DNA from 3 places in the Photobacterium sp. GB-210 genome. Region 2 is predicted to be linked to each of the others. Evidence: predicted binding sites of a transcription regulator. Region 2 holds the regulator's gene; each other region holds the start of a gene.
The links. The regulator PurR, encoded in region 2, represses purine synthesis genes. The targets are predictions, from matches to a motif close to TNANGNAAACGTTTNCNTNA.
Positions count from the first base shown of each region.

Region 1: a site for PurR is predicted at 5,648-5,667, ahead of C9J38_RS06060 (NupC/NupG family nucleoside CNT transporter). Genes of this name have one in related genera too.
Region 3: a site for PurR is predicted at 6,089-6,108, ahead of C9J38_RS11945 (NupC/NupG family nucleoside CNT transporter). Genes of this name have one in related genera too.

Region 1 covers NZ_PYNU01000002.1:544,050-554,246, reverse strand. The annotation lists gene C9J38_RS06080 (hypothetical protein) at 79-321, opposite strand; gene C9J38_RS06075 (DUF805 domain-containing protein) at 508-891, opposite strand; gene C9J38_RS06070 (Ig-like domain-containing protein) at 1,162-3,702, shown strand; gene C9J38_RS06065 (hypothetical protein) at 3,785-4,060, opposite strand; gene C9J38_RS06060 (NupC/NupG family nucleoside CNT transporter) at 4,162-5,427, opposite strand; gene C9J38_RS06055 (LysR family transcriptional regulator) at 5,738-6,652, opposite strand; gene C9J38_RS06050 (phosphate ABC transporter substrate-binding protein) at 7,103-7,924, shown strand; gene pstC (phosphate ABC transporter permease subunit PstC) at 8,011-8,922, shown strand; gene pstA (phosphate ABC transporter permease PstA) at 8,928-9,815, shown strand; gene pstB (phosphate ABC transporter ATP-binding protein PstB) at 9,832-10,197, shown strand, end outside.
Region 2 covers NZ_PYNU01000002.1:686,315-696,511, reverse strand. The annotation lists gene hutZ (heme utilization protein HutZ) at 1-198, opposite strand, end outside; gene hutX (heme utilization cystosolic carrier protein HutX) at 254-769, opposite strand; gene C9J38_RS06725 (energy transducer TonB) at 1,151-1,966, shown strand; gene C9J38_RS06720 (MotA/TolQ/ExbB proton channel family protein) at 1,970-2,671, shown strand; gene C9J38_RS06715 (biopolymer transporter ExbD) at 2,668-3,093, shown strand; gene C9J38_RS06710 (hemin ABC transporter substrate-binding protein) at 3,086-3,955, shown strand; gene C9J38_RS06705 (iron ABC transporter permease) at 4,004-5,041, shown strand; gene C9J38_RS06700 (heme ABC transporter ATP-binding protein) at 5,038-5,877, shown strand; gene purR (HTH-type transcriptional repressor PurR) at 6,283-7,287, shown strand; cyclic di-GMP riboswitch class I at 7,486-7,576, shown strand; gene C9J38_RS06690 (TfoX/Sxy family DNA transformation protein) at 7,711-8,301, shown strand; gene C9J38_RS06685 (carboxymuconolactone decarboxylase family protein) at 8,761-9,375, shown strand; gene C9J38_RS06680 (FAD-dependent oxidoreductase) at 9,368-10,197, shown strand, end outside.
Region 3 covers NZ_PYNU01000008.1:82,102-92,298, reverse strand. The annotation lists gene deoD (purine-nucleoside phosphorylase) at 1-310, opposite strand, end outside; gene C9J38_RS11960 (phosphopentomutase) at 482-1,702, opposite strand; gene deoA (thymidine phosphorylase) at 1,713-3,044, opposite strand; gene deoC (deoxyribose-phosphate aldolase) at 3,256-4,032, opposite strand; gene C9J38_RS11945 (NupC/NupG family nucleoside CNT transporter) at 4,621-5,910, opposite strand; gene C9J38_RS11940 (TatD family hydrolase) at 6,132-6,914, opposite strand; gene prfC (peptide chain release factor 3) at 7,131-8,720, shown strand; gene rimI (ribosomal protein S18-alanine N-acetyltransferase) at 8,795-9,250, opposite strand; gene C9J38_RS11925 (DNA polymerase III subunit psi) at 9,240-9,641, opposite strand; gene C9J38_RS11920 (glycerol dehydrogenase) at 9,812-10,197, opposite strand, start outside.

The DNA of each region.
Region 1 (10,197 bases), 140 kb from region 2:
TTATATAAGCCTTCAGGGCTTGCCACCAATAGGCTTATAGAATGCTTTAACGAGAGCACTACTCAGAATAATGGGTTATCACCCCACGTGCTTTTCTGAAGCAAGGCTAACGAGAGTTAAGCGGTTAAATGAACCTGGTTTTACAGCAATTAAGCTACCGTCGCCAAACTGAATACCATCAAAGAACTGAGTACCCCATTTCACACGCTTAAAGTGTGCATAACGCGCTTTTGAATATACGGTTTCTAAAGCGTTCAACGCACCTTCACGCTTTACTTGCTCTTGAATTGCTTTACTTAATAATTTATCAGCAATAAGCATCGTTGCCTCCTACAAAAATAACCGCGCTTTCCATATTCGCTCATTTCTTTTTACCAAACACACTAAGATATGCAAGGGAACGTTTATCAATTTATACTTTTTTTCATTGGCTGCTTAAATTTTACACATAAAAAAGCCCAGAACTTTTGTCTGAGCTTTACGTTCAATATAATGATTAATTGGTATTTACACCGTGAATGAACCTTCATTTTGTTTTGGGTTGGGACCAAATCGGTTATCACCTGGCTTGCTGTCTTGTACCATAAAATAGATCAGCACTAAGATACCAACAATCGGAACAAACATGATCAGTGCCCACCAACCGGTACGATCTTGATCATGTAAACGACGGACAATCACGGCAATATTAGGGATAACAATAAACAGTGAATATAATGCCGCTAATACGCCATAGTCATCCCCAATGGTTGGTAAACCTAAAAGACTATCAGCAAACCCTAGTGCCATACTGATCAAAGCGCTAAAAAGCGTAAAAAACCAAAACTCTTTACGACGTGAACGACCATTAAACTGTGCATATTTTTTTAAAACAGCAAGATACCAATCCATTTTTCTTCCTTTAGTCCGATATTTCTAGGCTAATAAGCCTGTTACACAAAATGTATTCCTTTTTAGAATCATAGCCAAGCAATTTTAACTATCTCTTTGTTGTGAGACCGCTCAAAAATAAAAATGACATTCACTTTGTATTCTATTTACACTGTGAGTGACTTAATAAAGCTTAAAAGTTAAGCACCTTGTTTTTAACATTTATTCACTTTCTCTCGCATTATTATTCTACTCACTTTCGAGGAATTTTAACTGCAATAGGGATAGACAATGCAAAAGACACTTCTTACCTGTGCGTTAGCCGTCGCCTTTAGCACATCACATGCTTACGCGGCAGATTGTTCTAATATCGCCAAATGGCAAGCAAATATAGCCTATAATGGCGGTAGCCAAGTCCAACAAGACAACAACATCTATAATGCAAATTGGTGGTCTCAAGGCAATCAGCCAGCGAGCCACTCAGGGCCTTGGCAAGAATGGACATTCGTTGATAGCTGCATGAGCAGTGGAAATCAAGATCCATCCGTAACACTGATCTCACCGCTTAATAATGCACAATTAACCGCGCAAACAGATATTACGTTAGCTGCCAACGCAAGTGATAAAGACGGTTCTATTCAACATGTTGAGTTTTTCATAAACCAACAATCTATTGCAGTTGTCGATACAGCCCCATACCAAATTAATTGGACAACGGTGCTTGGTAACTACACCATTACAGCCACAGCAACGGATAATGAAAATGCCACTAAAACAGATGTTGTGAATATTAGTGTCGTTTCAGCGAGTGAAAACCTTGCGCCAAGTATTTCAATTAGTTCACCAACATCTGATACTCCTATTTCTGAAGGCGATACGGTAACGATCACAGCCAATGCCGAAGATAAAGATGGCTCCGTCACTCAGGTAGCGTTCTTTGTTGATAACCAACTAATCGCAACAAGTTCTTCAGCCCCATTCACTGCACAATGGACATCAACGGCGGGTAATCATCAAATTACAGCCAAAGCAACAGACAATGAAAATAGTACAACCACATCAAGTGCGATAACTCTTACTGTTGATGACGTTATTGTTGGTGGTGGTTGTGGTGATATTCCAACCTTTAAATCTGGTACTGATTATCTAGCAGGTGATTTGGTAGAAAGTAATAATCATAAATACCGTTGTGACATCGCAGGTTGGTGTTCATCATCATCTGATTGGGCTTATAAGCCTGGTGAGGGACAGTATTGGACAGATGCATGGACAGATTTAGGAATTTGCGCCATTGCTCCTGACGTTAAGATCACCTCTCTTAGTGATCAACAAACGGTATTAGCAGGAACGACTCTGACGATTGATGCTGATGCTACTGATGCCGATGGTACTATCGAACAAGTCAGTTTCTATGCTAACGAACAACTTATTGACACCGTTCTCACAGCTCCTTATAGCACACAGTGGTTAGCATCAGATTTAGGTAATACCACGATTAAAGCCGTTGCCACTGATAATGAAGCGAACACGAATGAAGCTAGCGCTACGGTTACTGTAAGCGATCAGGCTCTTGTTACTAGCTTAACATCTCCAAGTAGTGGCTCTGTTGTCACACTAGGTAAAGCACTCACCCTTTCAGCAACAGCGACAGCACTAACCGGTGATGTTCGACAAGTTGATTTCATTATTAACGGCAATGTTGTTGCAACCGATAAAACTGCACCTTATAGCAGTTCTTGGACGGCGCAATCTGCAGGTAATTACACTGTCACAGCCCTCGCTACGAATGGTAACGGTGAAACCGCACTATCAACCGCAGCCAGTGTAAAAGTTCAAGAACCGATTGAGACTCAACATAACTTAATTGGCTATTGGCATAACTTCGTTAATGGCTCTGGCTGTCCAATACGTCTTCGTGATATTTCACCCGCTTGGGATATTATCGATATCGCATTTGCTGATAATGATCGCAACAGCGACGGTACTGTTCACTTTAATTTATACAACGGTGACATTCGCAGTAGTTGTGAGCCGCTTGATCCACAACAATTTAAAGATGATGTTCGTGAATTACGCGCACAAGGTAAAATCATCGTTCTTTCACTGGGTGGTGCTGAGGGTACTATCACTTTAAATAACGATGCCGACCAAGCAAACTTTGTTTCAAGCTTGACTGATATTATTAATGAGTGGGGATTTGACGGACTCGATATTGACTTAGAAAGTGGGTCAAACTTACTCCATGGCACAGAGATCCAAGCCCGTTTACCCGTTGCGTTAAAACAAATCGAAGCCAACATTGGTGGTGATATGTATTTAACCATGGCACCAGAACACCCTTATGTTCAAGGCGGCATGATTGCTTACTCAGGAATTTGGGGCGCTTACATCCCGATGATAAATGAGTTACGTGACATGCTAAATCTGCTGCATGTACAACTATATAACAACGGTGGTTTAGCAAATCCATATACGTCAGGAGTCGCCCCTGAAGGATCGGTTGATATGATGGTGGCTTCAGTCAAAATGTTAGTAGAAGGGTTTGAACTGGCAGATGGCAGTCAATTTGCACCACTTCGCGATGATCAAGTTGCGATTGGCTTGCCGTCAGGACCAAGTTCCGCGAACTCTGGACAAGCACCAACACAAAATATTATTGATGCACTAGATTGTGTCACCAAAGGCAGTAGCTGTGGCTCGGTCGTACCGACTAAACTGTATCCTAACTTTGGCGGTGTAATGACGTGGTCAATTAACTGGGATGTTCATGATGGCTTTAATTTCTCAGGTCCTATCGGAGATAAGCTTCAACAAATGAATAGTCAACGTTAACCCGTATCCATATACGTGATAAAAAAACGCCAAGGTTGCTATTTATGCATCTTGGCGTTTTTCTTTGAAATAAGGAAAATCATTAATAGCGCTTAATTCGAACCACTTTCATCGTTTCAACTTCAAACCCTGCCACCATTATCACTTCAGGGTAATAGGTCATATTCACCTTACAGCCATTTAAACTTTGATATTTTTTCTTTCGTTTAAATTTAAATGGGACGTCGTAACCTTCAATCATCAACGTATGCAGGATCCACTCACCGTCTTCTCGCTGAGTATGTGAGCGAACTTTCAATCCATCGCTATGAATGAGTTCAGCATGTTTTGCTACAAGCTTATCCACATCAGATTTCATGATATTCGTTTCCTTTTTGTTATTTAATCGCGACTTGAAACACATATACAAAAACAGAGAGCCTCGGCTCTCTGTTTTTGTATTTTATTCTGCTTTCTATACTACAGTGAAAGAGGAATAAATAAACCTGCCAATGTCGCACTCATTAAATTAGCAAGTGTTGCAGCAAAAATAGCTTTCATACCTAAACGTGCAATCTCAGGACGACGTTGTGGGACAATACCACCTAAACCGCCCATTAACATTGCAATAGAGGTTAAGTTAGCAAAACCACACAATGCAAAGGTCACAATCGCTTGGGAGTGCTCACTTAATTTAGCGACAGTTTCTGGCTTCATTAAATCAGCGAATGCAATAAATTCATTAACGGCAATTTTAGTACCGATCAAACTTGCAGCGGTTGTTGCTTCTGACCATGGCACACCAATTAACCATGCAACAGGCGCAAATAGATAGCCAAAGATCATATCAAGGCTTAAATGATGTAAACCATCCCAGTTAAAGCCTAACCACTGACCCAAAGAGGCTAACCAGTTACCAATATGACCTAAGCCGCCATTCACAAGCGCGATTAAACTGATAACCGCCAGTAAACTTGCGCCGACTGCCATAGCTATTTGTAAACCACTTAACGCACCACGAGAAGCGGCATCAACCATATTAACTGGTTCGTCTTCTTCACCATCGTCTTCTTCTTCCATGGTGTGAACACCTTCAGTCTGAGGAACAAGCAACTTTGCCATCATCAAACCTGCAGGAGCAGACATAAAGCTTGCTGCGATAAGGTACTTAAGCTGAACACCTAATCCCGCATATCCCACCATGGTACCACCAGCAACAGATGCTAAACCGCCAACCATTACTGCGAATAATTCTGAACGTGTCATTCGAGCCAAAAATGGTCGAACAACTAAAGGCGCTTCCACTGAACCGACAAAAATATTAGCCGTTGCAGACATTGACTCTGTACGTGTTGTACCCAGTAGCTTTTGTAATATGCCACCAATCGTACTGATCACCCATTTCATAACGCCTAAGTAATACAGTACAGAAATTAGCGCAGAGAAAAACACAATTGAAGGCAAAACGTTAACAGCGAAAATGAAACCTAATTTAAATTGTGCTAATTGACCGAACAGAAATTCCGTACCTTCATGGCCATATTCAAGAATACCGGATACGGCACCAGATATGCTGTTTAAAACTACACGACCAATAGGAATGTATAAAATGAAGCCCGCAAAAATAACTTGAATACAAAATGCACCCAACACGCTACGCCAATTAATTGCACGACGATTTTCTGAAAATGAAAAACCAACGGCAAAAATAACAATAATGCCTAAGATGCCGACCAAATAATGCATGGTCAATCTCCAATGTGTAGTAGTAAACGATTGCGGGGGGATTCTATTGAGAAATAAAAACGTGACAAGGATCAAATTGTTATTACAATTAACAATCGAGAAACAAAAAACACAGGAAACGGCTACTTTTCAAGCTAAGCAAACGAAAAGCGTTTGATTGGTTCTTATATGGGATAGTATTGTTCCCATAATTTACAATTAGAAACATTTAAAACAGCGTTTAGCTAACCGTTTGCGTCACGCTGCTGTTTTTTACATCATATGATTGATGAAAATAAAGACTTACCAACATGAAAAGTTTAATGGCTCACTATACCTGACATGAGATATTCCCTAACGCGATATGTTCACGAATAAACTCAATAAAAAGATTCACCTTCGAGGGTAAATACTTATGGCGAGGATAAACTGCATACAATGGCATATGTTGTGTTAACTGCCAATCAGGCATTAACCGAATTAATTTACCTTGGCGGATTTCATCTTTTAATAAATACGTCGCTAAGTACCCTACTCCATTACCAGAAATGGTTGCATCGCGTATTGCATCAGCAGAATCCACTCGATAATTGCCCGTTACCTTCACCTGTTGTTCTTCATTACCTAAGCTGAAATTCCAAATATTGTCTTTACGCTCACGACTAAAATACGTAATACAATTGTGATGTTGTAAATCATCAGGATGATAAGGCACACCATATTTTGCTAAATAATCAGGGCTCGCGACTAAAACAAAATCACAATTAGTTAAGTGGCGAGCAACAAAACCTTGAGGAGGAGAATCCATAAAACCTATCCATAAGTCTAATTGCTCTGAGATCAAATCAACACGATGATCAAATAAGCTGAGTTCAAGATTAACTAATGGGTTTTGTTCATGAAATTCATTGATATAAGGCGCCACATGATTTGAAGCAAATGACTGGGCAATACCCACCCGTAATGATCCTTGCTGGCTATCACCAAAAATCAACAGCTCACTCTCAGCTTCATTAATTTCATCGACAACAACTTCGCAATGTTTCGCAAAAATTCGCCCTGATTCTGTTAACGCAAAAGAACGTGTTGTTCGCTGTACGAGTTGTACACCTAGACGTTCTTCTAATTGTTGAACCAGTTTACTCACTTGAGTACGCGAAATTTCCAGTAATTGAGCAGCCTTTGTAAAACTCTTCTGCTTGGTTAGAGCATTAAACACCACCATTTGCTGCGCTTTTTTTAACATCGATAGCCTTTATTAACATAAAAAGTCTGGTTAGGAAGTCATTACAATTTAACTATCCATTACAACCGTTCATTTTACTATAGATAAAGTGTCAAACAACTTTCTGATATAGAGGCTCATATTCATATCGTAAATAAGCTTTCATCTAACAACGATTAAATTCTACGCATCGTAACATTCAATCTTTGAGCATATAAATAGGTGAAAAATCGCTCACAAGCAGCTGTAACTATATAAATTACCCCATAAAAACAAGATACCAAATAGCGATAAAGCACACTTACCGCTTTAATGACATTCAATTAACGCCTCAATTAATCCCTATTAAGTATTTGTGACAACATTCATAGAGTGTTCAAAGTTCTGAAACATAAGTGTCACACAACTTTCCTAATCTTTGTCACGTTCATTTATATCTACAGTAATAAGCAACCACGAAGGACTAGGAAAATGAAAACAAAGATTATCGGTGCAATCGCTTTAGCAGGAACAATGGTAGCTAGCACTGCAGCAATTGCAGGTGAAACTATCTCTGTTGTAGGTTCAAGCTCAGTAACACCGCTTATGGAAGTTTTTGGTGAGACTTACGCGAAAGGAAACGATGTAACAGTAGAGGTTCAAGGCCCAGGTTCATCAGCTGGCATTCGTACTGCACACGATGGCTCAGCCGATTTTGGTATGTCTTCTCGTGCACTTAAAGCATCAGAAGAATCGCCTGAAGTACAAGAAGTGGTTATTGCTCGTGACGGTATCGCTGTTGTTGTTAATAACAACAACCCGGTTTCTGACCTAACAAAAGAGCAAGTTGCAAAAATCTATAAAGGTGAAGTAACTAACTGGAAACAAGTTGGCGGCGAAGATAAGCCAATCGTTGTTGCTACACGTGATACAGCATCAGGTACTCGTGGTGCTTTTGAAGACATCATGAAACTAAAGAAAAAAATCAATGGCGTTAAAGTTTCAGCTATTTCACAGAAAGCACAAGTTGCTAGTGGTAATGGTCAGCTGAAAACAACCGTTGCAAACAACCCATTTGCTATTGGTTATATCTCTTTAGGTTCAGTAGATAATACTGTTAAACCGCTAGCGATCGACGGTCACAAACCTTCTGTTGCTGCAATCAAGTCTGGTGACTACACAGTTCAACGTCCATTCCTTGTTGTGTTCAAAGAAGGCCGTCCATCTGCTGAAGCGCTAAAATTCCTATCTTGGATGAAATCAGCAGACGCACAGAAAATTGTTGAAAACAAAGGCTTCATTTCTACACATTAATTAGTATTTTACGCTCAGCTCATTAGGGCTGAGCGTTTTTTGTTTGTCAGTAACCGGTCACTTTTGTACTGGTTCTGGAGTAAGTAATGACCATCGCGAATATTGAAAAAACAGCAAAGAGCACTTCTTCGCTAAAATCAAAAAAACGAATTGATTGGCGAGAAATAGTCTTTAAAAATCTATTTATGCTAAGTGCCGCTATCGGCATTTTATCTCTTATTACCATTGGCTACTTTATTTTCCGCGAAGGTTATGCTGCCTTTGCGCAAGCTGGTGTAGCTGGTATCGTCCTTGGTACTGATTGGTTACCACCAGCGCTATACGGCATTGCACCAATGATCGTTGCATCACTGGTTTCAACGGCTGGTGCTGTTGTGTTAGGTGTACCCATTGGTGTTTTAACTGCTATTTTTATTGCAGAAGTAGCCCCAAAACGTCTAGCCGATTTAATTCGTCCAATGATCGAACTATTAGCTGGTATTCCTTCTGTCGTTTATGGTTTCTTTGGCTTAGTTATTATCGTGCCGCTTATCCAAGAAGTGTTTAATGTCCCTGCTGGTAACACTATTCTGGCGGGTATCATCGTGCTTGCCGTCATGATCTTACCAACAGTTATTACGGTATCTGAAACCTCTATTCGCGCTGTACCTCGTGCGTATAAAGAAGGGTCTTTAGCATTGGGAGCATCATCGATGTTCACCATTTTCAAACTACTGGTTCCGGCAGCTCGCTCAGGCATCATGACTGGCGTCATCTTAGGTGTTGCTCGTGCTCTAGGTGAAACGATGGCAATTATTATGGTGATGGGTAACTCCCCTGCTATGCCTGATGGTCTATTAGAGTCGGCACGTACACTAACGGCAAATATTGCTATCGAAATGTCTTACGCAACCGGTATTCACGCCAGTGCATTGTACGCTACAGGTATTGTCCTTCTGGTTTTCATCATGATGCTAAACGGCGCGCTTTTGTTTTTAAACCGTGAGCGTGCGAGGTAAAAGTTATGTCATTAACAGCAAATACATCGGTATTGGCCAAAGCCAACCCGCAAGCACAAAAACGTAAAGATCAGATCGCTTTATTTTTAATTTGGTTATCAGCAGGTATCACGGTTGGTTTTTTACTTTGGGTGATTTGGTACATTTTAAGTAATGGTCTAGCCCATGTTAATTGGTCCTTTATTACTTCTGGCTATACCACTATTGGTCAAGAGTCAGGAATTTGGCCAATGATCGTCTCAACTATCTATATGGTTATTGCTTCTATCTCAGTTGCAGCACCGTTAGGTATTATGACGGCTATCTACTTAACTGAATACGCAAAAGTAGGCAGTCGTTTAGTTAAAGTTATTCGATTCTGTACAGAATCACTCGCTGGTATTCCATCAATTATTTATGGTTTATTCGGTATGACATTCTTCGTGGTTGTTATGGGTTTTGGCTATTCAATTTTATCGGGTGCATTAACACTCAGTATTTTGATTCTGCCTGTTATTATTCGAACCACAGAAGAAGCACTAATGGCTGTTCCTCAAACCTACCGTGAAGGTTCTTATGGTTTAGGCGCATCTAAAATTTACACCATCTGGCGACTTATTCTTCCTAGTGCAATGCCAGGAATTGTAACAGCTATCATCCTCAGTGTCGGTCGTGTTATTGGCGAATCCGCACCGGTATTTATGACCGCAGGTATGGTTGCACGTATACCTGAAAGTGTTTTTGACTCTGGTCGAACGCTTACCGTGCACCTTTATAAGTTAACCCAAGAACTTTACACCGTTCATGAATGGAATCAGGCATACGGTACTGCCACTGTTCTTATTGTGATTGTTCTTATCATTAACTTAATTACCAAACTAATTGCGAGCCGTTTCAACACTGCGACTTACTAATTTTGAGGAAGATAAAATGAATAAATTTAATATTGAAAACCTAGATCTTTACTACGGTCAGAACCAAGCGCTAAAACAAATTAACTTACCGATTCCTAATCGTCAGGTAACGGCTCTTATTGGTCCATCAGGTTGTGGTAAATCTACCCTACTTCGTTGCCTTAACCGCATGAATGATCTTATTGAAGGCGTAAACATCAAAGGATCATTGACCATGGATAGTGAAGATGTTTATGGCAATATTGATGTCGCTCAGCTACGTATTAAAGTCGGCATGGTATTCCAAAAACCAAATCCATTCCCAATGAGCATTTACGAAAACGTTGCTTATGGTCTACGTGCACAAGGGGTTAAAGATAAAAAGACCCTTGATGAGATTGTC
Region 2 (10,197 bases):
TAGATTTCTGGCATGTTTAGCAATTTGGCTAATTAATACGTAATAACCATCATCAAGCAAAGCGAACGGTGCATAGCTCACATTGGGTTTACCGTTCGCATCTACCGTTGCTAATTGTAGCGTTTGGCATGCTTCGCGGAATTCTTTAATCTCAGGACCAAGGCGATTTTGCAAACGTTCCTGTTTTACTTCACTCATGATATTTCTTCCTCAATTTGACTAGCTTTTCTTTGGCCTAGTTCTTCGACTAGATTTATTTAATTTGTTTTAACAACTTAAATTTCTCAATTTGCTCTGGGAACAAGTTACGATGTTTATCTCTACCTAAATAGACTTTAAATACACACTCGCCTGTTACGGCAAAAAAACCGATGAAGTAACTTTCCTTCCCCATAAAAGGTTTACTGACGAGCGCAACGTCCGAAACATGATCTAAACGTAAGTGACCATGTAACTCGCCCTCTTTACCCATTAGATTATAATATCCACGCGCTTCTTTGCCTTTTGGGAACGCCGCTTTTACTTCAAAGATAGAGCCCATTGAATGCACAATCGTAGTAACAGGTCCCCATTCAGGTAACGACTCTACGATTGTTTTCGCTAAGTGGCCGGGCAATAAACACACCATTTCATCAGGGTAAGACATGACAACCTCACCTTCTGTTACGGCTAATTGCTCTGCGATTGAAACAGCATGAAGTTTTGGGTTATCAGTTAATAAATCAGCGACTTTCAATTTCAATTCTTCACGAGTGTATTGCTCAAACACCTTGGTTTTCCTTCTCTTTAGATATTTTTCTATACAACCAGCTTCCATAGAAAAAAAACTATTTATTGCGTCCATAAATTCTATGCATTTTTACTTTAGCCTTTGTTACTTAAACGTTCTCAATTGAGCAAGTCTAAGTCTTACATCATCGGCTAACTGTGCTCATGATATTAACGATCAAATAATATTGCAAATGATAATTGATATTATTCGTATTTCATGGATAATGATGTTTATACTGGTTATAAACATTAGTGTTACATCTGAAAAACAACTCTAATCTATTGAATAAACGGAATTATATTAAGAAATACACCATGCAAAAAACCGCAATTAAACATTTAGTTCACATTCCTTCATCTGTTCAATAAGGCGTACATTGTGAATATAAAACGTTATCTCATTGCTGGCTGTGCCTCTATTCTCTTCCACAGTCTTATTGTGTCAGCAATGCCAGAGAAGAAGATCATTACAGTCCCTCTTGAAAAGTCGACGAGTGTGGCTGTCAACTTAGTATCACTACCTAATATAAAACCAGAAACCATCGTTGCACCTGCTACGGCTCAGCCTTCAGCAATCGTGACTCCTCAACCGGTTGTTAAAAACACACCTGCACCAAAAACAACAATGAAAAAGTTGGTCAAAAAATCACAACCTGAAAAGAAAAAGAAAACAGTTAAAGCTCCGGTTCAACCCACGAAGAAAGCCCCAAAAAAAATAGAAAAGAAGCCAGTAGTAACGAAAAATATTCAGAAAAAAGTTGAGAAAAAAACAGCGACTAAAAACGTAACAAATGCCCAACGAAAAACTGAGAAATTTGAACTTAAACCAACAAATTCTAGCCAGCCTGTGTCATCACAACTAGCATTAAATAAGACAACTAAAGCTAAAAAAACAACCGTTGGAGCACATTCACCTCAATTGGTCTCAAAACCCACGTTTGCCACGAAACCTTCCGCTGTGAAGTATCCACAATTAGCAAAACGTCGTGGTATTGAAGGCACAGTCTTAGTTGAAGTACTGATTGCAAAAGATGGTCATCAAGTTAAACAAAAACTGGTTAAATCATCTGGTGCCAATGTGCTTGATGATGCGGCACTTAAAGCGATTAAAAAGTGGCGCTTCTCACCCCATATTGTTGACGGCATTGCTATTGCACACCGTGTTCAAATTCCCGTTCGTTTCAAATTGGATTAAATCATGCCTTTTATTGATAACCTCAACCAGCAACTTGGCCTAATGGCGTGGCCTCTTATTATTTGTTCTGTGCTCACTGTTATGATTTTAACTGAGCGTCTTATTCAAGTTTTGTTATGTACCGGTGTAGGCAAAACAAAAGTTACAGCACTCCTTGCTCAACAAAACCGTCACGACGAACACGCACTAGATAATTTAACCGAGGAGCTAAAACAGCAACGCCCTTTGCTTTATAAAGGAATTGCGATGTTAATTGCGCATCGCCATTTCACTAAACCATTACGTGAAGATGCTGCCGCTATTTGGTTAATACAAAAACGCACTGAATTACGTTCAGGTTTACGCTTATTAAGTCTGATTGGTGTTATTAGTCCGTTACTTGGTTTACTCGGTACAGTGCTTGGCTTAATTGATATGTTTACCGGTATTTCCCATTCAACAGGCTCTGTGACTCCCAGCGATCTTGCTGACGGTCTTGGTCTTGCTATGCGAACAACAGCTGCTGGTTTGATCATCGCACTTCCTGCCATTACTGGTGCACAACTACTTGGGCTATGGGCTGATAATGTTACGGCTAAACTAGAACACAGTTTAAACCGTTGTAATCTTTGGCTTGAAGGAATGAATGTTGACGCTGAAAACGGGAAAACATCAGCCTGTGATACCTGCGAACAAAACCCTGCCGTTAATGGGACTGCATCATGATCAAAGCCAACAGTAGCGTTTTCCAAACTGAGGAAATGAATCCAGACCTGACTCCATTACTGGATATTATTTTTATTGTCATGGTGTTTTTACTGTTAACAGCCACAGTGAAAATTAAAGCCCTCGATGTCGATTTACCACAAACAGCAACCAAAACATTACAGACAACCCAAGCCGATCCTATTGCTATTAATTTAGTATCAGAAGCACCTTATTGGGCACTGCAAGGTAAAAAAATCAATCAATGGGATGACTTCAAAACAGCCTTGTTACAAGAAGTGAAAACTAACCCAACGAAACCTGTTGTGATTGGTGCAGATAAAGCAGCCTCTGTTGAACAAATGCTCAAATTACTCGCCTTCTTGCAAGAAAATAATATCAAAGCGACTCAGCTACTTATGGAAGAATCAAACAATGCATAAACTCTCTCTATTAAAAACCTCTTTATTGACGCTGGTGTTAGGACTTAGTAGCTACGCGCAAGCAAGTACGGACTCAGCAACTGAGAAAAATAAAATCATCAGTGCTGGTGCTTCAGTTACTCAAATCATTAACGCCTTAGATGCTAATGATCAAGTCGTCGCCGTTGATCTAACAAGTAAAGGATTAGTGGATAAATCAACCCCTAAAGTGGGTTATCACCGCCAGCTTTCAGCTGAGAACTTAATGTCTTTATCCCCGACTCACCTTGTTGGTTCTAATGAAATGGGGCCACAAAGTACACTTAACCTACTTGAGCAATCAGGTGTTGAAGTTGATATTGTTAACTCAGGGGAAACCGTCAAAGATTTGCTTACACGTATTGATCAGATTGCTAAACTCACTAATCATCAAGATCGTGCTGAAAAGCTAAAACAAAAGCTTAATGTTCAGCTAGATAAAATTAATACTGCAACAGCCAATATTAAGACTCCTAAAAAAGTCTTGTTCTTAATGATCCATGATGGTCGCCCAATTAACATTGCAGGAAGTAATACTACTGCAGATAGCATCATTACACTTGCTGGTGCTAAAAACCCTGCTGCAACATCAATCAGTAACTACAAGCCTATTTCTGGTGAAGCGCTGGTTACCATGCAACCAGATATTATTTTGTTGAGCACACGTACAGCTAGCAAGATCAAAAACATGCAAGATCTTATTGCCCAAATGCCATTAATTGCCGCAACACCGGCTGCAACAAATAATGCATTACTCACAATAAAAAGTACTGCGCTCATTGGTGGTTTAGGACTCGAGAGTGTTAATGAAGCTTTAAAGCTTAATCAGGCTATTTATCCTTAAATTACGCCTCTATCTTCCCTATTTATTCGTGCGTAAGGTTGTTGTTACATGTATGCAAAACGCTTCTCAGCCCATCATATTTATATAATAAGTATCGCCTTACTTATTTTTACAGGGCTTTCTTCTATTGTTATAGGTCCTATGGCGATCAGTTATAAACAAAGTTTGTTAGCACTATTACCCGGTGATCATGAACTTGCTAAACATGTCAGCCTAGTGATCCATCAAATTCGTTTACCACGTACACTTCTCTGTTTTGCTATCGGTGCAATTTTAGCTGTATGTGGCGCTGTACTACAGGGACTGTTTCGCAACCCGCTTGCAGATCCTGGGATCATCGGAATCACTGGCGGTGCAGGCTTAGGTGCTGCATTGGCCATTGTCTTATTTGCCCCTCTCACCGCATCATTCCCTCAGCTTTTAAACTTCGCTATTGTGCCTATTTTTGCCTTTATTGGCGGCGCAATCAGCACCGTTTTAGTTTATCGCTTAGGCACAGATAAAAACGGCACATCGGTGATGATCATGCTACTCGCTGGTGTCGCGATAACCGCAATTTCAGGCGCAGGGCTTGGGTTACTCAATTATGTTGCCGACGATCAAGCCTTACGTGATTTATCATTGTGGTCAATGGGTTCACTGGCTGGTGCAACATGGACAGGCATTATTCTCGCCTATTGCACATTCGGGTTACTCTTTACCTATTTTTATCGTCATACCAGTAATTTAAACGCGTTGTTATTAGGCGAAGCTGAAGCTCGACATATGGGGGTTAACACCCAAAAACTAAAACGTAATTTAATTATTACATGTGCTGCGGGAGTGGGTATGACTGTTGCCGTTTGTGGCCCGATTGGCTTTATTGGCTTGGTTATTCCTCATGTGGGGAGAATGCTAACTGGTCCAAATCATAGAACCTTATTGCCAATTTCGGCTTTACTTGGCGGATTAATCCTCTTGGTTGCCGATATGATTGCTCGAAGCGCATTCTCGCCTCAAGAACTGCCGGTTGGGATCATCACCGCCATGTTAGGCGCGCCTTTCTTTATCTATTTATTAGTTAATCAAAAGAGTCAGATGTCATGACGTTAAATCATTCAGCAAAGGTCGATTTTACAGCAAGTAGCGACAAAGTCTGTGTTATTCAGGCTCGCGACTTATCATTACAATTCGGTGATAAAGTCCTGCTAAATCATCTTGATATTGATATTCACGCAGGAGAAGTCACCGCATTACTTGGGCCAAACGGTGCAGGTAAAAGTACCCTGTTAAAAGTATTATGTGGTGAGATTACGCCAAAATCAGGCACGGTTTCTTTCTTTGATCAACCGCTTAATAATTGGGCTCGGGAAGAATTGGCATGTCACTTAGGTGTCCTTCCACAACATAGCGCATTATCGTTTGCCTTTACCGCGAAAGAAGTTGTCGAGCTAGGCGCAATTCCATTGCAGCTCACTTCGCCTGAACTGAAAGATGCAACAGCATCAAGCATGCAATATGTTGATATTAACAATTTAGCTAAACGTCTCTACCCCACCTTATCGGGGGGTGAAAAACAGCGTGTACACCTTGCCCGGGTTTTAACACAACTCAGTAAAGCCGGTGATAAATGTATCTTGATGTTAGATGAACCCACCTCAGCACTCGATCTCGCCCACCAGCACCACACCTTACAAATTGCCCAAAATATGGCTATACAAGGCGCCGCTGTAATTGTGGTATTGCACGATTTAAACCTTGCAGCCCAATACACTGATCGGATGATTTTCCTTAACGAAGGAGAAATAAAAGCCGACGGAACGCCAACACAAGTTCTTACTCCTGAAGTAATAGATACCTTATATGGTTGGCCTGTCAGTGTTCATACTCATCCAAGTGGTGATTTTCCTTATCTTTTATCAGCCAATCATTCTGTTTTTTAACGTTTTATCTATTAATGACTAGATATACACAATAAATTGAAGCTATTAGCATGACAAACATCGAGTTTTTACGGTTAATGATCAATTAATTCAATCAAGTTGAATAGAAAGATTGCACAACGCAAAACACACAGTAAAATGTGATCGCAAGCGATTACATGTGTAATTAGTGTAAAAATAGTTTCTATCTTCTAATGCCGCATTTTACTGCGGCTTTAGTTGTTTATGATCCATGATAATTGCAACACCCTATAATTCGGTATCAAATTGAATAATTAAGTAGCTAATAACTAAAGGATCTTCATCTCTGCGAGTGAACTCGTAAGCCATAGACTACGTAATTAATCAATTTGGTATCAAAAACCTTTGTCAGATCCTAATCTGACCATGATAAGAAGAATAAATATGGCAACCATTAAAGACGTTGCACGTATGGCAGGTGTATCAACTACTACAGTGTCGCACGTGATTAATAAAACACGCTTTGTTGCAGAAGCAACGCAACAAAAAGTTTTGGCTGCAGTAGATGAACTTAACTACGCCCCAAGTGCAGTAGCGCGAAGCTTAAAATGTAATACAACACGTACTATCGGCATGTTAGTCACTAAATCGACTAACCCATTTTTTGCCGAAGTTGTGCATGGTGTTGAAGAATATTGTTATGGTGCAGGCTACACACTGATCTTATGTAACACCGAAGGTAACTTAGAAAAACAACGTGATTACTTACGTATGCTTTCTGAAAAGCGTGTTGATGGCCTATTGGTTATGTGCAGCGATCTGGATCAAATGCTGCTCGATTTACTTGAGCGTAAAAATGATCTTCCTATGGTTATCATGGACTGGGGCCCAGAAAGCCCACATACTGATAATATTCTAGATAACGCTGAAAACGGCGGTTATATTGCGACTAAGCACCTTATTGAAAATGGTCATAAGAAAATTGGCTGTTTATCTGGGCAAGTTGATAAGTCTACTTGTCAAGAGCGCCTAAAGGGCTTCCGTAAAGCGATGAAAGAAGCAGATCTCACTGTTAATGCTAATTGGCTACTTGACGGTGACTTTGAGTGTGAGTCAGCCGTTGAAGCTGCTGATAAGTTTATCGCAATGGAAGATCGCCCTACTGCTATCTTCTGCTTTAACGACATTATGGCCATGGCTCTGATCAGTACCTTTGAACAGGCAGGTCTGCGTGTTCCTGATGATATCTCAATCATTGGCTACGATAACATTGACCTTGCGCCCTACTTTGCGCCACCGCTAACAACTATCCACCAGCCTAAACGTCGTTTAGGTAAAAAGGCCATCGAAATCTTGCTAGAGCGTGTGAAAGACAAGAATCATGAGCGTCAAACCTTTGAAATGACGCCTAAACTTGTTGAGAGAAAATCGGTTAAAGATCTCAACTAATAAAATTTATCTTTCTATGTTAAGGAAAAGCCGATAAGTTAACCTTGTTGGCTTTTTTTTTACTTATAAAAAACAATCATGAGTATTTATAATTATAAAGCTTATTAAAATAAGCTAAGAACAAATACCTGAACCAATATCACATTTTTGAGAGCTTAGATTTAATATTAAAAGTATTATTTAATATAACTTTATATAGTCACGAACTGGCAAATTAATTGAAAGATTAAGACGCAAAACCACCGGCCTAAAAATTATGTTAATAATTCAAGGTAGCGGGGTTACCGAAGGATTATTATTGAACCGACAATATTATGACACAAACTTAACAATATATTGACAGTATCAATGTGTAGATTAATTAATCTATTTCCTCGCTCTTAATGTTTAGGTGACACTCATATTTTTTCACCGAGTAGAAGCATGGATAAACCAATATTAAAAGATTCATTAAAATTATTTGACCATTTTGGTTCAATAAAATCACGGTCGATGTTTGGCGGTTTTGGCATTTTTTCTGGTGATACAATGTTTGCATTAGTTGTGAACGATAAACTTCACTTACGTGCAAATGCTGAAACTGAAAAGGAATTCAAACAAGCTGGCTTGGAACCCTATGTTTATAAAAAACGTGGCTTCCCTGTTGTAACCAAGCACTATGCAATACCCGATCAATGGTGGGATGAACCCACAAAGATTGTAGCTCAAGGTAGGTATTCACTGGATGCAGCAGAAAAAGACAAGCAAGAAAAGGAGAGTTGCGTACCTGACCGAATTAAAGATTTACCTAATCTACGATTATCAAATGAAAGAATGCTGAAAAAAGCAGGCATAAACACTATTGAACAACTTCTAGCAGTGGGCTCTCTTGGCGCATATAAAGCACTTCAAGAATCACAAACAAGTCCATTGAGTATTGAATTGCTTTGGGCATTGGAAGGCGCAATTAGCGGTCAACATTGGTCAGTTATTCCTGAGCAACGTCGAAATGAACTATTATCTGCCTTATCTTAAAAATATAAGTTGTCTTAAATATAAAATACTTAGGAATAAAAGAGCCCCCATTCTTTTATTTCTAAGTATACCTTTCAAAAATAATTTCCGTATTATCCTTATCTTCCTTTATAAAATTCAATATTTATTTGGTTTAATTGCATATTAACAAACTTTTGCCATTAAATTAATTCCCTCCATTTTGCACTCCTTGATTTATATAAATGATAATTATCTTTATTTATATTCCATGCCTAATTATTTGCTAATACGACCAATAACCCATCTTCTCACTAATAAATAACGTGGCGCTTTAAACTGTCTTATCTCCTGCTGATTTTTTCACCAACCAATTGAAGAAAAAGAAATATTTATCATTAAATGAAATACAATGTCTGATCTTAAGGTCTACATGTTTACAACTGCTACTGAGTAAGATCGTATAAAACCCTACTTTTAGGGTGTTTTTTAAGGAATCACATGCGCATTTCGATCAAAAAAATTGACTCTTTATGGGTAAAGCCTTTGCTATGGCTTCAAGCTCGCCACTATGGTCAAGTATTAAACCCTGCAAAGCTATGGGGACGTAAACCTGTCTTATTTTGGTTAGTCGCAGGTTTTTTTGGTTTTCTCGACCGTAAGAAGTCACCGATTCAAGATGTCATGCGATCTTTGGTCTGTGTGCGTGTTTCACAATTAAACGATTGTGCCTTTTGTGTTGATGCCAATGGTATGAAGCTCGCCGAACGTTGTGATTCAGAAGATAAAATTAAAGCACTCGCCAACTGGCAACACTCTACGCTGTTTACAGATCAAGAACGCGCTGTGTTGGCCTACACTGAAGCGATGACAATAACAGGCAAACGAGTGACAGATGAAATGCTTGTCGCGCTACAAGAATGGTATAGCAGTGATGATATTATTGAACTCACTGCTTTAGTTAGCTTTCAGAACTTGTCGGCGAAATTTAACACTGCGCTCGATGTGCCAGCACAAGGCTTTTGTTCTCTTCCTATTACGCCTAACGATATTGCTCAAGATAACGTGCAAGCATCAGATAAAAACATAACGAAAAAGGATCAGGCAAATGAATAAGAAAAAAACGCTATTGCTGCTGGTCATTGTCAGCCTTATTGCGTTATGGCTACATTTTGATCTAGGCCAATACCTTACCCTTGAGTTCATCAAGCAAGAGCAATTAGCCCTACAAGCAAAGATTGAAAGTCAACTTTTCACTGCTTACTTGTTTTTCTTTGTACTCTATATTGCCGTGACAGCCCTTTCCTTACCCGGCGCTGCAATTTTAACGTTGCTTGGAGCGGCATTATTTGGTTTTTGGCCTAGCCTTATTATTATTTCTTTTGCCAGCACAATAGGTGCAACATTGGCTTTTCTATCAAGCCGCTATATTTTGCAAGACTGGGTACAACAGCGGTTTGGACAACGCCTCGCGACCATTAATCAAGGGATTGAAAACGAAGGCGCATTTTATCTATTAACGCTGCGTTTAATCCCTGTAGTGCCGTTTTTTCTGATCAACTTACTAATGGGTTTAACCCCGATTAAAACTCGTACCTTCTTCTTTGTCAGTCAGCTTGGCATGCTGGCTGGAACTGCTATTTATGTGAATGCCGGTACTCAACTGAGTAACATTAATAGTTTGAGCGAAATCATCTCATTTCCTGTATTGATATCTCTTGTATTACTCGGGATCTTCCCACTGCTCGCAAAAACAATTATTAATTACATCAAAAGCCAAAAGGTTTATAGCGGTTGGCAAAAACCTACTGTGTTTGATCAAAACCTAGTGGTAATTGGTGCTGGTGCTGGCGGTTTAGTCAGCTCCTATATCGCGGCAGCCGTAAAAGCGGAAGTCACATTAATTGAGCGTCATAAAATGGGCGGCGATTGCTTAAA
Region 3 (10,197 bases), on a different contig from region 2:
CATCACGTAACTTAACGTCATCACGTACAGCACCACAACTACCCACACGAATGATTTTCTTCACACCAAAATCTTTAATTAATTCTGTTGCGTAGATAGAACATGATGGAATACCCATACCATGGCCCATAACTGAGATCGTGCGACCTTTGTATGTGCCCGTGAAGCCTAACATACTACGTACGTTACATACTTCTTTTGCATCATCTAGGAAAGTTTCAGCGATGTATTTAGCACGTAGCGGATCGCCCGGCATTAAAACGACATCTGCAAAATCACCCATTTCAGCATTAATATGTGGAGTAGCCATAGTTGTATCCTTTTCCTAATTTTAGTTAGCTGTCAGTGTTGAAAATTAATCACTAACGTTTAGCTAAACATGCTGTGATTGCCGACATTATAAAGTGGAAAATGCTGAACAATCATGTCTTTTAAAGAATAAATAAGGGTAAATAAGATTTACCCTTATTTTAAATTTTAGTTATAGAAACGACTTACCGTATTCCATATCTGTTGTACCGAAGTACTCAGCTAGGCTCTGACCAATATCAGCAAAGCTTTCACGTAAACCTAATGAGCCCGGCTTAACTTTAGGACCCGATACCAATACTGGAATGTGTTCACGAGTATGATCTGTGCCCGGCCATGTTGGATCACAACCATGATCGGCGGTAATGATCAGTACATCGTCACCTTGAAGTAACGCTAAAATCTCAGGAAGACGGCGATCGAAATACTCAAGCGCAGCCGCATAACCCGCAACATTACGACGGTGACCGTAGGCTGAATCAAAATCAACAAAGTTGGTAAATATAATAGTGTTGTCACCCGCTTGTTTCATTTGTTCAAGTGTTGCATCAAATAAAGCAGGAATACCTGTCGCTTTTACTTTGCTTGAAATACCACAGCCGGCATAGATATCAGAAATTTTACCAATCGATACCACTTCACCTTGTTTTTCATCAACAAGCTTTTGCAAGATCGTTGCTGCTGGCGGCTCAAGCGACAAGTCACGGCGATTCCCTGTACGCTCAAATTGACCTTTACCCGCACCGATAAATGGACGCGCGATAACACGACCAATGTTGTAATCTTCTAGCTCTTCACGCGCAATTTGGCAAAGCTCTAATAAACGCTCTAAACCGAATGTTTCTTCATGACACGCAATTTGGAATACTGAGTCAGCAGACGTATAGAAGATAGGCATCCCTGTCTTCATGTGCTCTTCACCCAAATCATCAAGCACTTGTGTACCTGATGCATGACAGTTACCTAAGAAACTATCTAAACCTGCACGAGCAAGAATACGATCGGTCAGTTCTTTAGGAAAACTGTTTTCTTTATCGCTAAAGTAACCCCATTCAAACAATACGGGTACACCGGCAATTTCCCAGTGACCAGACGGTGTGTCCTTACCAGAAGAAAGTTCTTGCGCATGGCCATAAGCACCAGTGATCTCGGAATTTGGATCCATGCCTTCAGGGAAGCTACCGCATGATTCTTCACACGCTTTCGCTAAACCAAGTTTAGTTAAATTAGGTAAGTGTAATGGACCGTTGCGATCGCCATTATTGGCTTCGCCACGCGCACACGCCTGTGCTATATGGCCTAAGGTATTTGCACCTACATCACCAAATTTATCAGCGTCTGCAGAGGCACCAATACCAAAAGAATCTAGCACTAAAATAATTGAACGTTTCATCGTTACTCCATTACACATCTTGTTTGGTGATACGTCGGTAAACTTCAGGTGTCGCTTCAGGTTTGTTCTCATTCACCGTAATATTACTGCGAATCGCTTTCGCTGCTTCTTCCCATTGCGCTTCAGTACGAGCATGTACCATTGCAAGAGGGGTATCAGCGTAAACTTCATCACCTAAACGGATCATGTTGCTAAAACCAACCGCATAGTCAATATTATCGCTAGCAACACGACGACCACCGCCCATACCAACAACCGCCATACCTAAGCCACGCGTATCCATAGCATGAGCAAAACCTGTTGTTTCAGCAAATACTGGTTTTACAATCTCAGTTTTCTCTAAATAGTTGTCATAATTCTCGATAAAATCAGTAGGGCCACCTAAGCCTGCTACCATTTTACCAAACCGCTCAGCGGCTTGACCGTTGTCTAATACGGCCTGTAGTTTTACACGCGCTTGTTGGGTATCAGCTGCTAATTTACTGATCACTAACATTTCAGCACACAGTGCCATGGTGACTTCAAACAAACGAGAGTTACGGTATTCACCAGTTAGAAACTGGACCGCTTCACGCACTTCAACTGCGTTACCCGCACTTGATGCTAATACTTGGTTCATGTCGGTTAGCAATGCAGATGTACATGTACCCGCACCATTTGCCACTGCTACAATTGATTTCGCAAGCTCTTCAGAGGCTTGGTAAGTTGGCATGAAAGCACCAGAGCCTACTTTCACATCCATGACGAGGTAATCTAAGCCCGCCGCCAATTTCTTCGATAAAATAGAAGCGGTAATAAGTGAGATATTATCAACCGTCGCGGTTACATCACGAGTTGCGTACACACGTTTATCCGCAGGTGCTAAATCACCGGTCTGACCAATAATTGCCACACCGGCTTCTTTGGTTACTTTACCGAAAACGTCATTGGTTGGTGTGATGTTATAACCAGGGATAGCTTCTAACTTATCTAATGTCCCCCCTGTATGACCTAAGCCACGACCAGAGATCATCGGTACATAACCACCACATGCTGCCACCATTGCACCTAGCATCAGTGAAGTAACATCACCGACACCGCCAGTTGAGTGCTTATCAACAATGGGACCATCAAAGTGCATGTATCCCCAATCAATCACCATGCCTGAATCACGCATCGCACAAGTTAAGGCAACGCGCTCATCCATCGTCATATCATTAAAATAAATCGCCATTGCAAATGCGGCGATTTGGCCTTCAGAGACGGTGTCTTTCGCTACACCTTGAATGAAAAAGTTAATTTCATCGGCGCTTAATTCAATATTGTCACGCTTTTTACGAATGATTTCTTGAGGTAAGTACATGCTGTTCCTCTTATTTTTAATTCAGCGAAGTAGGGTCACCAATGCTTAAATTGTGTTTTATTTTGCTTTATTTCTAAATTTTAGGTGCAAAAAAGACAACAACCGCGAAAATGCAGTGCTGGAAAAAGCCAATTCAAGAATTAGTACGGCATTTATAATGCCGACAAAGAGTTAAAACAAGGTGGCACATCACCACCTTGTTTACAAAGGATTAGTAGCCGCCTTGCGCCGCTTCTTCACCTTCACCTAGTGTGTGTAACAAATTAGCAAGTAAGCTCGATGCACCAAAACGGTAGTGACGGCTATCAGCCCACTCTGCACCAAGAATATCATCAGCCATTGCTAAGTATTGCTGTGCATCTTCAGCAGTACGAACACCACCAGCAGGCTTAAAGCCAACAGTTTTAGCAACGCCCATATCTTTGATCACGTTAAGCATGATTTGTGCGTATTCTGGTGTTGCATTAACAGGCACTTTACCGGTTGAGGTTTTAATAAAATCAGCACCAGCTTTAATTGAGATTTCAGATGCTTGCTTAATTAGCGCTTCAGTTTTTAGCTCACCCGTTTCGATAATGACTTTAAGCAGTACGTTATCACCACATGCCGCTTTACATTGCTTCACAAGTTCAAAGCCAACCTCTGCATTACCCGCCATAAGTGCGCGGTATGGGAATACTACGTCTACTTCGTCAGCACCGTAAGCCACTGCCGCTTTGGTTTCTGCAACAGCAATCTCGATATCATCATTACCATGTGGGAAGTTCGTTACCGTTGCAATACGTACATCTGGCGTACCTTGCTCACGTAGTTGCTTTTTCGCTACTGGGATAAAGCGAGGGTAAATACACACTGCTGCAGTATTACCAACCACTGTTTTTGCATTCTTACAAAGCTCGATCACTTTTGCGTCAGTGTCGTCGTCATTCAGTGTTGTTAAATCCATTAATTTAAGTGCACGTAGTGCAGCAGTTTTTAAATCGCTCATGACTATCTCCAGTCGTAATATTACATTTAAAGCGCTTAGCTATAAGGCTCTAAATATCAGTATAAACGAAGGTAAAGCGCTAATGATTATTCATTAGGCTACCGAATGCAGTAAGAACTACTGCAACAAATGAGCGGACTTGATTCCTTGAAGTTTTAGTAAGTGAATACTTACCAAATGACTTATCCCTATTCCCGCGCAAGAGCCGAACAACTCGAACGCTCTTACAAATCGCTGTATTTGTTAGGCTCAATAATAGCAAGACCGCCGTCTTAAGCCTATCAAACTTATGTTTCCACCAGTGGATAATGTGTTTACTAAAATAGAGAATCAGAAACAGTTAATGAGCACTTCTGACGTCACTATTTACTGCTGAGTCTGATACTACCTATCTCAACACACTTATAATCTTTAGCATAAGAATAGCAGAGTGGAATATAAGAAAAGGGAACGCAATCGATTTTATGAAGTTAATTTAGAACAATAGCCATAATGTTTACTTTTTCTGTTGATAACCAAAAGTATCAGGCATAAAAAAACGCCCCAATTTTCATTGAGGCGTTCTTCTTTATTCAGTTATCTCTGCCATTACATTGCTAAAGAGATAAACAGACCAGCAATCGTTGCAGACATTAGGTTAGATAATGTACCTGCTGCTACTGCCTTCATACCAAAGCGAGCAATCTCTGCACGGCGACTTGGAGCAAGGCCACCTAGACCACCAAGTAGGATTGCAACCGATGATAGGTTTGCGAAACCACATAGTGCGAATGAGATGATAGCTTTCGTCTTCTCAGTCATTGCAACACCTGTTTGTGCTACAACCATACCGCCATCTGCCACGTCTTTTAAGTACGGTGCAAAGTTTAAGTAAGCCACGAATTCGTTAACAACAATCTTCTGACCAATGAATGAACCCGCCACTTGTGCTTCACCCCATGGCACACCAATTAGGTACGCAAGTGGTGCGAAAATGTAACCTAGGATAAGTTCTAGTGTCAGCTGAGGCATACCAAACCAACCACCAATGCCACCTAGCATACCGTTGATTAGTGCGATTAGACCGATGAATGCTAGTAGCATCGCACCTACGTTTAGCGCAAGCTGCATACCTGATGATGCACCGGCCGCTGCTGCGTCAATAACGTTAGCTGGTTTTTCAACGCCTTCTTCGTCGACACCGGCAATCTGCTCTACAGGCTGCTCTGTTTCTGGCTTGATGATTTTAGCAAACAATAAACCACCAGGGGCTGCCATGAATGATGCTGCAATTAGGTACTCTAGAGGAACACCCATTGATGCGTAACCTGCAAGTACACCACCAGCAACTGACGCCAAACCACCACACATTACTGCAAATAGCTCAGACTGAGTCATTTTAGGAATGAATGGACGAACAACTAGTGGCGCTTCTGTTTGACCAACAAAAATGTTTGCTGTCGCTGACATAGATTCAGCGTGAGAAGTACCCAATACTTTACGTAGACCACCACCAAGGATGTTGATAACAATTTGCATCACACCTAGGTAGTAAAGAACACTGATCAACGCGGAAAAGAAAACAATAACAGGAAGAACGCGTAGTGCGAATACGAAGCCGCCACCACCGAACACTTCAAACATTTTGTCCGATGTTAGACCGCCAAATAGGAAATTGATACCGTCATTACCATAAGCAATAACATTAGCAACTGCCTGAGACATGCCATATAGCACATCACGACCAACTGGTACATAAAGAACGAATGCACCTAATAAAAATTGGATAGCGAACGCGCCTCCAACAGTACGTAGATTAATTGCTTTACGGTTGTCTGATAGTAGTACCGCAATAAGTAGCAGTACAACCATCCCAACCAGGCTCATAAACATGCTCATGGTTTATGTATATCCTATTAAGTTAAGTTTGGCGTCTCGACAATTCGGCTCTATTAAGAGTCGGGCGCATTATACCCATCGATGCGCGGACAAAGTAATGCTAAGTTCACAATTTTGATGCCACAATCATGAAAGAGTTAATCGATACGTGAACACCATCACAAAAAGTTCACCCGTGAAACGCAAACGTTTTACGCAATCGTTTACCTTTTGCACCAAGATCACGATGGGATTTTGAAAAGTTCATGTGCCGTTAAGGTTGTCGCTTCAGTGACAGACTCGATACTTATCCCTTTAAGAGACGCAACAGTATTCATTACATAAGCGATTCTTTCCGGTCTGTTCGGCTGACCTTGGAAACCACAGACGGGCATATCTGGCGCATCGGTTTCTAACACAATCTCAGAGAGAGGTAATTTCGCGATAGTCTCTCGCGTTTTTTTCGCACGCTCATAGGTGATAGTACCGCCAACACCAATTTTTAAGCCTAGATCTATTAATTGAACCGCTTGCTGATAACTGCCACTAAACCCATGATAGACCCCACCTTGAGATGGCGTATCTGCTCTTATGGCTCGTACTAATTCAGGAAAGGCTTTGCGGCAATGCAAAATAATCGGCAGTCGATAGATATTCGCTAACTGTAATTGTGCTTGTAACCGTGTTTGTTGTAATTCTCTATCAAGGGTTTCAATGGCAAAATCTAATCCACATTCACCTACGGCAACACATTTTGAATATGGTTGTTGAAGTGCTTCCTTCAACTCAAAATGTAAACGCTGACAAACATCACTCGTATGCTCAGCACTAAAGAAAGGATGAATACCTAAACCGTAATAAAGTGCGGGATAGCGCTGACATAACAGCTGTACTTTAGCCCAATTCGATTGCCCTACCGTTGGGATCACTATCTGGTTAACCCCTCCCTCTTGCGCCAATGTCAATGCTCGCTTTGGGTCATCATTAAAGGGGGGGAAATCAAAATGGCAGTGGGTATCTATCATAAATATTCCTGTAGTAACTAATACGTAAATAGTGATGATTCAATATAATCTTAATATTATTTCTAACTACCCTTAATGATTCTTATACACCTAGATTGAGTCTCGCGCTAAAATCAGCGACAATAAGCAGTAACTCACTCCATTCATTCTGTTCTGTTGCTTTGCTTGATGTAATACGGCAGCAACGGAGTACTTTTATTAAAAAAGAACACGCTAATGTCGCAAACTCAGTTTCAGGGCGAAGTATCAAAACGTCGTACTTTCGCTATCATCTCTCACCCCGATGCGGGTAAGACCACCATTACTGAAAAAGTACTGTTATTCGGAAACGCTATCCAAAAAGCCGGTACAGTAAAAGGCCGTGGTTCAAACCAACACGCCAAGTCAGACTGGATGGAGATGGAAAAAGAACGTGGTATCTCGGTAACTACATCTGTAATGCAGTTCCCATATAACGAGTGCCTAGTAAACCTTCTTGATACTCCAGGACACGAAGACTTCTCTGAAGATACTTACCGTACCCTAACCGCTGTTGACTCATGTTTAATGGTTATCGATGCGGCAAAAGGTGTCGAGGATCGTACTCGTAAGTTAATGGAAGTGACGCGTCTACGTGATACACCGATTGTTACTTTCATGAACAAATTGGACCGTGATATTCGTGATCCAATGGAGCTTCTTGATGAAGTAGAAAATGAATTAGGTATGGCTTGTGCCCCTATTTCATGGCCTATCGGTTGTGGTAAAGAATTCAAAGGTGTTTACCATATCCACCGTGATGAAACGATCTTATACAGCACAGGTCAAGGCCACACAATTCAAGAGCAACGCATCATTAAAGGATTGGAAAATTCTGATCTTGATGAAGCTGTTGGTACAGAGCTTGCGGAACAACTTCGTGAAGAGCTTGAGCTTGTAATGGGCGCATCAAATGAATTTGATGAAGAGCTATTTTTAGCTGGTGAACTAACACCAGTATTTTTCGGTACCGCACTGGGTAACTTTGGTGTTGATCACATGCTTGATGGCTTAACGGCATGGGCACCAGCACCACTTTCTCGCCAAGCGAATGAGCGTGAAGTTGAAGCAACAGAAGAGAAGTTTTCTGGCTTCGTATTTAAGATCCAAGCAAACATGGATCCTAAACACCGTGACCGTATTGCCTTTATGCGTATTGTATCGGGTACTTACACCCAAGGTATGAAGATGAACCATGTTCGTACTGGCAAAAATGTAAGTATTTCTGATGCGGTAACATTTATGGCAGGTGATCGTTCTCGCGCAGAAACGGCTTATGCTGGTGATATTATCGGCCTACATAACCACGGTACGATTCAAATTGGTGATACCTTCACTCAAGGTGAAAGCCTGAAGTTCGCAGGTATTCCTAACTTCGCACCAGAATTATTCCGTCGTATTCGTCTTAAAGATCCACTAAAGCAAAAGCAGCTATTAAAAGGTCTGGTACAGCTTTCAGAAGAAGGTGCGGTACAGGTATTCCGCCCACTACAAAACAACGATTTGATCGTTGGTGCGGTTGGTGTACTTCAGTTTGATGTGGTTGTTGCCCGTCTTAAAGCGGAATATAACGTTGAAGCAATCTATGAAGGCGTTAATGTAGCAACTGCGCGTTGGGTTGAGTGTAATGACGTGAAAAAACTCGAAGAGTTTAAGCGTAAGAACCAATCTAACCTTGCTCTAGATGGTGGCGATAATCTCTCTTATATCGCCCCAACGATGGTTAACTTAAACCTTGCAAAAGAGCGTTTCCCTGAAGTTGATTTCCGTGCAACTCGTGAGCACTAATCACCTCAGCTAGCTAGAACAAAGCCGAGCATCACGCTCGGCTTTTTTATATCACTTTCTCACTGATTATTGGCCTAACCAAAAGGCATAAACATATACGCCATGATCAAGGCATCTTCACGCCCATTTTCCGTTGGGTAGTAATCAATACGGCGGTTAGTTTCATTAAAGCCAGTTGCTTCATAAAGTTTATACGCACCGGTATTACTCTCTCGGACTTCTAACCAAATCTCTTCCGCTTGCTTGGCTTCTAACGCATCAATAAAACCATTGAGTAACACTTTGCCATATCCCTTTCGTTGATGAGCAGGATCAATAGCAATATTTAACAGTGTTCCTTCACCCGCGACTAATTGACCAAAGCAGTACCCTACTACCTGATCATCAACGACTAACACATAGTTTGCTGCAATACGATTTGGCTCTTTACGGATCATCGACTCTGCCCATGGAAAAGCATGAGCCGCTTGTTCAATACGCCAAACATCATCAACATGCTGGGTGTCTAATGGAATAATTTTATACGTCATAACTACAGATCTGTTGCCATAATGCTTTCTTCGATGAAGGATCATTATGCATTAAGTGTAAAGATACGGAATTTAATACCTGACAGCCTGTCGGGTGAGCCCCTTGGCAACCAGCAAACCAACACCATGTTAAATAATGCTCACCGACTTGTTCAACGGCTTCAAGCGGTAAACATAATGCTTGTTCTGGCGTTAGTTTCATACTGCTCAGGATCCGTCCGAAGAGCCAAGCATCATGCTCATTAAGCTCATCATTGGTTATCAGTAGTAACTTGCAATGTTCAGGTAGATCGATAACAGGGATCTCTTGATTGGGAAATATTTCAGGCTTTCTAACCTGCCAATAAGTGAGTCCCATTTCTTGTAGAACCTGAATATCACGTTGTTTCATTCCACACCTGCTATCTTTTCTATCAATCACAGCATGTCTTGAGCACGCTATGAGGAGCAATGAGCGCAGATCCTACCAAATTACGTATCGGTTGTACTCATAAAGCTTACTCAAAACAGAGATAAAAAAATACCGGCTCTAGGCCGGTATTTCTCTCACATAAAATCAACTTAGTCGTGATAACGTTGTGCTAATTCATTGGCAGCAATCACCGCTTGGTACACTTGCTCTGCACTCACAGCAACAGGCATATTACTCATTGAGCCGCTTGGTGAACAGGCAAGATCAACAATCTGACGCCAATCATCTTCAACCCATTCATTAATACCAAAATCAGCCAATGTCAGTGGTAACCCTGCCATTTTTATCACGTAAATTACATTCTCTATTTCTTCAATATCGGCTTCCTCTAGTACTAATTGTACTAATAGACCAAATGCTACTTTTTCACCATGTTGAATATAATTAAACTTCTCAAGTGATGACATGCCATTACAAATCGCATGTGCACACGCAATGCCGCCTGATTCTGCCGCCACACCGCTTAAATACACAA